DNA from 3 places in the Actinoallomurus sp. NPDC052274 genome. Region 2 is predicted to be linked to each of the others. Evidence: predicted binding sites of a transcription regulator. Region 2 holds the regulator's gene; each other region holds the start of a gene.
The links. The regulator LexA, encoded in region 2, represses DNA repair genes until DNA is damaged. The targets are predictions, from matches to a motif close to TCGAACANNTGTTCGA.

Region 1: a site for LexA is predicted at 1,630-1,645, ahead of AB0K82_RS17695 (SAV_6107 family HEPN domain-containing protein). Genes of this name have one in related genera too.
Region 3: a site for LexA is predicted at 1,281-1,296, ahead of AB0K82_RS27870 (Rv2578c family radical SAM protein). Genes of this name have one in related genera too.

What each region holds. Positions count from the first base shown of each region.
Region 1 covers NZ_JBFAUT010000018.1:77,426-80,697, reverse strand. The annotation lists gene AB0K82_RS17700 (transcriptional regulator) at 17-511, shown strand; gene AB0K82_RS17695 (SAV_6107 family HEPN domain-containing protein) at 1,027-1,479, opposite strand; gene AB0K82_RS17690 (RNA-guided endonuclease TnpB family protein) at 1,730-2,422, opposite strand; gene AB0K82_RS17685 (YbaK/EbsC family protein) at 2,421-2,885, shown strand; gene AB0K82_RS17680 (hypothetical protein) at 3,042-3,272, shown strand, end outside.
Region 2 covers NZ_JBFAUT010000028.1:21,847-25,118, forward strand. The annotation lists gene nrdR (transcriptional regulator NrdR) at 1-306, opposite strand, end outside; gene lexA (transcriptional repressor LexA) at 959-1,663, shown strand; gene leuS (leucine--tRNA ligase) at 1,817-3,272, opposite strand, start outside.
Region 3 covers NZ_JBFAUT010000037.1:58,835-62,106, forward strand. The annotation lists gene AB0K82_RS27860 (DMT family transporter) at 1-199, opposite strand, end outside; gene AB0K82_RS27865 (LysR family transcriptional regulator) at 305-1,171, shown strand; gene AB0K82_RS27870 (Rv2578c family radical SAM protein) at 1,307-2,314, shown strand; gene hemE (uroporphyrinogen decarboxylase) at 2,438-3,272, opposite strand, start outside.

The DNA.
Region 1 (3,272 bases), on a different contig from region 2:
GCCTGGGGGCCGCACGATGCCGTCTGAATACGCAAAGGCTCTCGGCGCGAGGCTTCGCGCCATCCGCACCCAGCAGGGCCTGTCCCTGCATGGCGTGGAGGAGAAATCCCGTGGCCGCTGGAAGGCCGTCGTCGTGGGTTCGTACGAGCGGGGCGACCGCGCCGTCACCGTTCAGAAGCTGGCCGAGCTCGCCGAGTTCTATGGCGTGCCGGTGTCGGAGTTGCTCCCGGGCGGAGCCGCGCCGAGCCCTCTGGGCCCGACGCCCAAGCTCGTGATCGACCTCGAGCGACTCCAGCAGCTTCCGAAGGACAAGGCCGGTCCCCTCGCCCGTTACGCCGCGACGATCCAGAGCCAGCGGGGCGACTACAACGGAAAGGTCCTGTCCATCCGGCAGGAGGATCTGCGTTCGCTGGCGGTGATCTACGACAAGTCACCGACGGAGCTCACGGAGGAACTCATCGGCTGGGGCGTCCTCGACCCTGAGGCACGCCGCGCGGTCGAAGCGTTCTGATCCACCTTCCGGATCATGCGGCCCCTCCGGGCTGCCGCATGACCGATGCGTCGTGACGGAGCCCGTCCGGTATCCCACCGGGCGGGTTTCCTCATATGGCGCCGACGACGGCCCACCTGGGAGGCGTCCGCTACGGCCCGCCCTTGATCACGGGCGTTCACCGCGCCGTAGCAGCAGCATCCGCCAGTGATCTGCGCGTGCTCGGCCTCCCTTGGCGAGCCACGGGTCCCCGCCGCGAAGCCGTCCCGGATGGCGGACAAAGCGCTCGGTGAGAGCGCCCCCACCGCCGGGAAGTCGCGACGTTCAACCCGTTTCGTCCCTGTGGTCACCGAGCATTCGGCTCGCCATCCGAGGCGCGACGGGACGGCGAGGGCGCGGGCGCCGCGGGGCTGTGGTGTCCCGAGGGCGTGAGGCGGGGACGCCGCGCGGGGCCCGCCGGTTCGGGGGGAGGTCAGCGGCGGGACCCGCGGGCGTCGACCGGGGCTCCGTGTGCGGAGCCCGTCTCTGGAAAGGTCTCAGCCGGCGGCGGGCAGCATGGGCTGGCCCGGAACGCCGAGGGTGGTCTCGACGAGCGACACGAAGATCTCCGCGTCGTGCAGCAGCTCGTCGGCCTCGTCCGCGGTGACCGCCCGTGGCAGGCCGGCCTCCGCGGCGGCGCGCTTGTCGGCGCCGGCGGCGAAGAACGCCGCCCACTCGCGCAGCGCGGGCTCGGCCTCGGGCAGCAGCACCCAGACGCTGCGCGGCCTGCCGCGCGTCCGGGATCCGGGGTCGGCGCGCTCGGCGAGCACGGCGGCGGCGGCGCGGAGCGCCGCGAGGTGCGCCGCGACGTAGCGCAGCGCCGGGGCGGCCGACTCGGCGGCCTCGATCAGCCCGCGGCGCGCCGTCTGGAGGAGTGACATCGCCGATGCGGCGGGCCTGCGCCGGGGTGTCGGATGCAGTGGGACGGCAGTGGACGACCTTGCGGACATGACATGCCTCCTTCCGCTCGGCGGGCCCGAGGGCCCAGGGGAGCCGGGCGAAGCGCTTCCCCTCGCCCCGCCCGGCCGTCGCATCCCGCCCGGCATCGCGCTGCCCGCGAGACGATCCCCTCGGCGCGGGCCGCGAGTCCCACGCCGCACTCGAACACAGGTTCGAGCATGCATCTCAGTAAAGCGGCCCCGACTCCATTCGTCAACGTGTTCGAATAGGTGTGTCTCCGCAGTTCGAAACCCCTTACCGTTACCTGTGATGTGATCGGGTGCGATCACACTTCAAGGCAGCCGTGGCCTTGCGGCCCGGCGTTCCCCCTTCCGGGGGTTCCCGCTTCAGCGCCGAGGGCCCACCTGGGGTGGGTCTTACATCGGCTCCACGGGCGTTTAGCGTCTCCCCGCAACTCTGGGCGACGTTGGCCGCGAGGGCGGCCAGGTTGCGTGCGGCGTTCTCGTCCCGGTTGAGGATGAGGTGGCACGCGGTACACGCGTAGGTGCGCTCGGACAGGGCGAGTTTGGCTTTCACCGCGCCGCAGCCCGAGCAGGTCTTGCTGGAGGGGAACCACCGGTCGGCCACGACCAGCCGCCCACCGTTCCAGGTGGTCTTGTAGGCCAGGTGCCGCCGTACCCCGCCCATGCCGGTATCGGCGACCACGCGGGCCAGGTGTCGGTTGGACAGCATCCCGGTGACGTTGAGGTCTTCGATGACGATCGTGCCGTAGGTGGCGGCCAAGCGGCTGGTGAGTTTATGCAACCCGTCACGCCGCTGGTCGGCCACCTTCGCGTGTACCCGCCCCAACGCGGCTTTGGTCTTGCGCCAGCGCGCCGAGGGTTCCCGCCTGCCATCATCACTAGTGCGAAGGCCGTTGCGGCGGGCGAGTTGTCTGCCGAGCCTTCGGAACTTGCGCAGCGCTGCGGGCCGTGGCCCGTAAGGTGCTGCCATGCATCCCAACGTCGAACACGTCGCCGCCCGCCTGCGTGAACTGGGCGCCACCGGAGAGGTCCGCGAACTGCCCGAGGCCGCGCCCACCGCGGTCGCGGCCGCGGCTCAGCTCGGCTGCGACGTCGGCGCCATCGCCAACAGCCTCATCTTCGCCGCCGACGGCGAGGCCCTCCTCGTCCTCACCAGCGGCGCGCACCGCGTCGACACGACCGCCCTGGCCCAGCGGATCGGCGCGGCGAAGATCAAGCGGGCGGACCCGGAGTTCGTCCGGGCGGCGACGGGACAGCCCATCGGCGGGGTCGCGCCCCTCGGGCACCCGGAGCCGGTCCGGACCCTGGTCGACACGTGGCTGGCCAAGCACGACGTCGTCTGGGCGGCGGCCGGGCATCCGCACACCGTCTTCCCCACCTCGTACGAGGAGTTGCTCCGCCTCACCGGCGGCACGCCCACCGACGTCGACTGATCGCCGCCGCCCCGAGGCACTCGTCCATCGCCCCGCCGTGACCGGACCTGGACGGTCCGTGACCCGATCGTGCACGCGTCGCCGGGGACAACCGCCGAAAGGCGGTGATACAACGGTCACCTGAGGCTTAAGCGCACTCTCCGGAGCGGGTGCCCCATGGCTGGACAGGACGGTCTGCGCGCCAGTGCGGCACGCGACAAGGATTTCGTCGGCATCGACACCGCGGCGATGGCTCGGCTCATCCAGCAGATGACGAGTGCGTCGGACGCCATCACCGCCTGGCTGCGCACGAACGCCGCGCTGCCCCCGAGCGTCCCGCGTACCGGTCTGCATCAGGCGGCGGCGGTGGAGAGCTGGGCCCGCGCCCAACCGGGGATGCTCAGCCGG
Region 2 (3,272 bases):
CGAGGGAATCTCGGCGTTCCCGGTCGCCCGGATCGCCTCCTCGACCCGCTGGCCGAGCATGGCCAGGGCGTCCTCGTTGACGGGACGGCCCTGACACGCCCGGCGCACTCCGGCGATGATCTTGTCCCGGGAGAACGGCTCGGTCACGCCACTGCGCTTGGCGACCATCATGAGCACCGTCTCCTGGGTGGTGAAGCGGCGGCCGCACTCGGGGCACGAACGCCGGCGCCGGATGGCGGCCCCGTCGTCGGCCGTGCGGCTGTCGATGACCCTGCTGTCGGTGTGTCGGCAGAACGGGCAGTGCATGGCTCCGGACTCCTCCCCCTGACAGCGGGTCACGCGCGAACTGCGCGAACCTCACCTCGTAACCACAACCTATGGTGAACTACATCCATGTAACTACTAGATGTTGGGGTCCAACCGTAGAGCCCGGCCGAGTGCATCGCAACCCGCGTGGGGCACCCGGCGAGAAGACGCCGCTCACATGGCGATCCGCCGCCCTCGTCGGCGTGTCGGGCCTTCCCCCGGGGGCGACGATCGGCCGCTTCGACCTCGTACATCCTGGATCACCTGCGGAAACGCAGCCGACGCCCGTCACGGTGAGGTCGATCACATCCCGGCCGGCGGCCGCGCGGGCGCGGGCGTCGCGCCCCCCCAAGACTGCCACGGGCGCACCGGCGCCGCGTCGGCGGGCACCCCCTTCGCGCCGGCCGCGCGAGAGCGCCGATCACGACGAGGCGGCAAGGCGTCGCCGCCAATGGCGCCCTCCTTCCCCGAACCCGGTCCGGGAATTACCCTCGAACGTATGTGCGAACCAAACGCGACATACCCCGGACCGCAAAATTCGACATTTTTCGAACACCTGTTTGATCATTTCCCGCAGAAGCGATAACGTCCCACTACGGGACCGAAATACCGGCGGCGACGCGTCACCGGGAAGACAGCCATCGGAGACACCATGAGCAAGGTTCGGGAAATGCCCGACGGCCCGGGCGACGAGAGCGGCCTGACCGTCCGGCAGCGCAAGGTGCTGGAAGTGATCAGGGACTCGGTGCAGCGGCGCGGTTATCCGCCGTCGATGCGGGAGATCGGCGAGGCCGTCGGCCTGACCAGTACCTCCAGCGTGTCCCACCAGCTCCGGACCCTGCAGCGCAAGGGTTTCCTGCTGCGCGACCCCAACCGGCCGCGCGCGGTCGTCGTCCGCATGCCAGGATCCCCGGCCATCGCCGCCGAGGCCGACGGCGAGTCGTACGAGGTCGCCAACGGCCAGGAGGCTCCCACGCGGCCGGCGCCCGCCTACGTCCCACTCGTCGGGCGCATCGCGGCGGGTGGCCCCATCCTCGCCGAGGAGGCCGTGGAGGACGTCTTCGCGCTGCCGCGGCAGCTCGTCGGCGAAGGCACCCACTTCCTGCTCAACGTCACCGGTGACTCGATGATCGAGGCGGCCATCGCCGACGGCGACTGGGTCGTCGTGCGTCAGCAGCCCGTCGCGGAGAACGGCGACATCGTGGCGGCGATGATCGACGGAGAGGCCACCGTCAAGACGCTCAAGCGCCGCGACGACAAGGTCTGGCTGATGCCGCACAACCCGGCGTACGACCCGATTCCCGGCGACGACGCGACCATTCTCGGGCGCGTGGTGGCGGTCCTGCGGAAGATGTGATCCCGCCCGGGATCCCCGGCGGCGACGCGGCCGTTCCGGGGCGCACGGTGACGGTCCCGCGGAATACGTGATCAGCCCCGGTTCGGTGCCACGGCACCGAACCGGGGCTAGTGCGTGTCCGACGAATCCCTGGCGGACACGCACCGGCGCCGATCAGGCGGGCACGATGTTCACGATCTTCGGAGCGCGCACGACGACCTTGCGGACGCCCCGGTCGCCCAGGGCCGCCCTGACCTTCTCCGACTCCAGCGCCAGGCGCTCCAGGTCGCCCTCGGCGATGTCCGGGGACACCTCCAGGCGGTCGCGGACCTTGCCCGCCACCTGGACCACGCAGGTCACCGACTCCTGCACCAGCAGCGCGGGCTCGGCCGCCGGCCAGCCGGCCTTGACCACCGGAGCCGTACGGCCCAGCCGCTCCCACATCTCCTCGGCGGTGTACGGCGCGACCAGCGACAGCATGACCGCCAGGGTCTCGGCGGCCTCCCGGACCGCCGGGTCGCCGGCGCCCGCCCCCGTGTCGATGGCCTTGCGCGCCGCGGAGGTCAGCTCCATCATCCGGGCGATCGCCACGTTGTAGCGGTGCGCCTCGACCAGCCGGGTGACCTCGTCGATCGTCCGATGCGTCACCTTGCGCAGCTCGACGTCGCCGGTCGCCGGGTCGGCGCCCGGCGCGGACGTCACCTCGGCGGCCACGCGGAAGACCCGCGCCAGGAACTTCACCGACCCCGACGGCGACACGTCCGCCCAGTCGATGTCGTCCTCCGGCGGACCGGAGAACAGCATCGTCAGCCGTACGGCGTCGACGCCGTACGCGGCGATCTGCTCGCCCAGGTCGACCAGGTTGCCGGTCGTCTTGGACATCGCGGAGCCGTTCAGGATGACCTGACCCTGGTTGACCAGCCGTTTGAAGGGCTCGGTGAAGTCGACCAGGCCCATGTCGTACAGCACCTTGGTGAAGAACCGCGCGTACAGCAGGTGCAGGATGGCGTGCTCGACACCACCGGTGTACTGGTCGGCCGGCATCCACCGGCGCACCTTCTCGGCGTCGAACGGGCCGTCCTCGTACCCCGGCGAGCAGTACCGCAGGAAGTACCAGGAGGAGTCGACGAAGGTGTCCATCGTGTCGGTGTCGCGCTTGGCCGGAGCGCCGCACTTGGGGCACGGGACGTTCACCCAGTCGGCGGCGGCCGCCAGCGGCGACACGCCCTTCGGGGCCAGGTCGGCGCCGCGCAGGTCGTCCGGCAGGCGCACGGGCAGCTGGTCGTCCGGGACCGGGACCTCGCCGCAGGCGTCGCAGTGGATGATCGGGATGGGCGTGCCCCAGAACCGCTGCCGGGAGATCAGCCAGTCGCGCAGCCGGTAGTTGACGGCGGCCTTGCCCAGGCCCTTCTCCTCCAGGATCTCGACGATCCGCGGGATGGCGGTGGACTTGGTCAGGCCGTCCAGGGGACCCGAGTTGACCAGTTCGCCCTCGCCGGGGGTGGCGGTCCCGGTCTCACCGGGGTCCGCCTCGCCCGTGTGCACGACGACGCGGACCGGCAGGCCGAACTTGCGGGCGAAGTCCAGGTCGCGCTGGTCGTGGGCGGGCACCGCCATGATCGCGCCGTGG
Region 3 (3,272 bases), on a different contig from region 2:
CACGGGGCACGGGCGCCCGCCGTACGGCGCACACCGTGCCCAGCGCCGCCAGCCCGAACAGGCACCGCCACGACGCGATCCACAGCGGCGCGACACCCGCGTCGACCGCCACCTTGATCAGGGCGAAGCTCGAACCCCAGATCATCGACAGGACCACGAACCCGGGCACCCAGCCCGCCGACCCGCCAGGCCGCTCCATCAGTCCTCCTCCGCGCCGCGATACACCGGTCATGCGACGCGATCCTGCAGCGGAATGCGAAGATGAGTCCAACAAGTGGCCGCAGCGCCTCGATGAGAAAGACTCATGAGCCTCAACCTCAGCCAGCTACGGGCGTTCGTCGCCGTGCTCGACCACGGTGGCTTCGGCGCCGCCGCCGACGAGCTCGGGGTAAGCCAGTCCGCGGTCTCCCACTCCGTCGCCGCGCTGGAGCGCGCCCTCGGCGGGGCCGTACTGACCCGGCACGGCCGCCCCCGGCCCACCGCGTTCGGCGACCTCATCCTCGGCCACGCCCGCGCGGCGCTCGCGGCGGCGGTCGCCATCGCCGACCTGGCCGCCCAGCGCGACGGGCTGCCGGCCGGCACCGTACGGCTCGCCGCGCCCACCACGGTCTGCCAGGGCCTGCTCCCCCGGCTGATCCCCCAGTGGAAGACCGAGCTGCCACGCGTCGACGTCGCCGTGTTCGAGGGCGAGGACGACGAGGTCGCCGACTGGCTGGCCCGCAGCACGGTCGACCTGGCCGTCCTCGTCGACCCGCCGCCGGGGCCGGGCACGGCCCTGGCCGAGGACGCCTTCCACGTCCTCCTCCGCGAGGACCACCCGCTCGCCGGAGAGCCGGGCATCGGCCCCGACGACCTCGAGGACGACGCCTTCCTGCTGTCCTGCGGAGGGTGCGAGCGGCACCTCCGCGAGCTGTACCGTCGAGCGGGCACGCCGCTGTCCCCCACCCACCGCATCCGCGACATGGGCACCCTGCTGGCCATGGTCCGCGCGGGGATCGGCGTCACGATCGTGCCCGCGCTGACCGCCGCGATGCTCGTCCCCGGCCTGGTGATGGTGCCCGTACGGCCCTCGATCAGCAGGCGGCTCGTCCTCACCGGACCGGTCGACCGGCCCTGGCACCCCGCCGTCACCGCCCTCGTCGACGCGGCCGCCGCGGCTCCCGCACCCTGAGCGGCCGCCGTCCGCGGCGCCGGGCGCCGGGAACGCGTGAAGAATCTTCTCGGTCTCCTTCGACGAGGACCCCGACTGAACTTTCGGCCGCTGCCCCGGCAGGCGATCGTCGAACGCATGTTCTAAGGTAAGGACATGCGTTGGGACGCGTTGGCGCTGGACGGCGAGGACCCGGGGCTGTTCGGGAGCCCGGTGACGGTCGACACCCCGGAGTTTCGCGGGATCACCTTCCACGAGATCAGAGCCAAGTCGATCATCAATCGAGTCCCCGCCGCCTCACGGGTCCCGTTCCAGTGGACCATCAACCCCTACCGAGGCTGCAGCCACGCATGCGTCTACTGTTTCGCAAGAAACACCCATAAGTATCTTGATTTCGACACGGGTCGGGATTTCGACTCGCAGATCGTGGTGAAGGTGAACGCTCCGGAACTCGTGCGCCGGGAGCTCGCCGCGCCGAAGTGGGCCGGGGGGCACATCGCGATGGGCACCAACGTCGACTGCTATCAGCGGGCGGAGGGCCGCTACCGGCTGATGCCGGGCATCATCGAGGCGCTGCGGGACGCGGCGAACCCCTTCTCCATCCTGACCAAGGGCTCGCTGATCCTGCGCGACCTGCCGCTGCTGGAAGAGGCCGCCGACCGCACCGAGGTGAGCACGGCCGTGTCCGTCGGCTTCGTCGACAAGGAGCTGTGGCGGCTGCTCGAACCAGGCACGCCCAGCCCGCTCAAGCGTCTCGAGGTCTGCGCGACGCTCAACGAGCACGGCATCGGTTGCGGCGTCCTGATGGGCCCGGTCATCCCCTACCTCACCGACACCCCGCGCCAGTTGGAGGCGGCCGTACGCCGGATCGCCGAGGCCGGCGCCACCTCCGTCTCGGCGATCGTCCTGCACCTGCGCCCCGGCGCCCGCGAGTGGTTCACCCGCTGGCTCCGCGAACACCACCCCGAACTCGTCGCACCGTACGAGCGCCTGTACGGCCGCGGCGCCTACGCGCCCAAGGACTACCAGCACCGCATCGCCCAGCGCGTCAAGGACCTCGCCGACGAGCACGGCATCGGCGGACGCCGCAACGTCCGCCGCCTCCGCACACCCCCGCCCCCACCACAGCGCCGTCCCGAGCCCGAACAACTCACCATCCTGTGACCGCCCCATGCAGCCTCCGGTGAGCGCACCAGCACGCCGCTGGCGCCGGGCAGTCGCAACCCGCTTTGACAAGCTCTGCGTGCGCTACGGGGCCGCCGTACAGATCGCCGGCGCTTGGTGTTCCTAGTCCGGTGGCGCGGGTGTGGTCCAAGCGCGTACCTGCTCGACCAGGGCGGCGACATGCTCCGGGGGCGTGGTCTTGACGATGCCGTGTCCCAGGTTGAACACGAACGGCCCTCCGCTCAGGGCGCGCAGGATGCGGTCGGTCTCGGCCTGGAGCGTGGGGCCGCCGGCGGCCAGGAGCTGGGGATCGAGGTTGCCCTGCACGCAGCGGCCCAGGTCGCGCTGCAGCCTTTGCGCGGCCCATTCGAGGGGGACCGTGGTGTCCAGGCCGATGCAGTCCGCTCCGGTGGCCTCGGCGAAGCCGTCGTAGCCGAGCCCGGCGCCCCGGGGGAAGGCGATGACGGGAACCTCCGGGTGCTTGTCCTTCAGCGCTGCGATGATCGCGGCGGCCGGCTCGGTACACCAGCGTTCGAAGAGATGGGCCGGGAGTATCCCGGCCCAGGTGTCGAACAGCTGGACTGCTTCCGCGCCCGCCTCGATCTGGCGGTCGAGGAACTGGGTGACGGCGGTGGTGAGCAGGTCGATCAGGGGCTGGAACCCGTCGGGGTCGCTCAAGGCCCACTGCTTGACGACGGAGTGCTCTGACGGGGCGCCGCCGCGTCCTTCGACCATGTAGGTGGCGATGGTCCACGGCGCACCGGCGTAGCCGATCAGGGTCACCTCGGCAGGCAGCGCGCGGGTCAGCCGCCGGACGGTCTCGTAGATCGGGGCCAGTTCCTCGTGGAGGCGCGAGGCGCTCAGGAAGCCGGCCATGTCCGCCGCGGAGCGGACGGGGGGCGTCAGGACCGGGCCCTCGCCGGCCCGGTAGTCGAGGGTCTGGCCCAGCGCGGCGGCG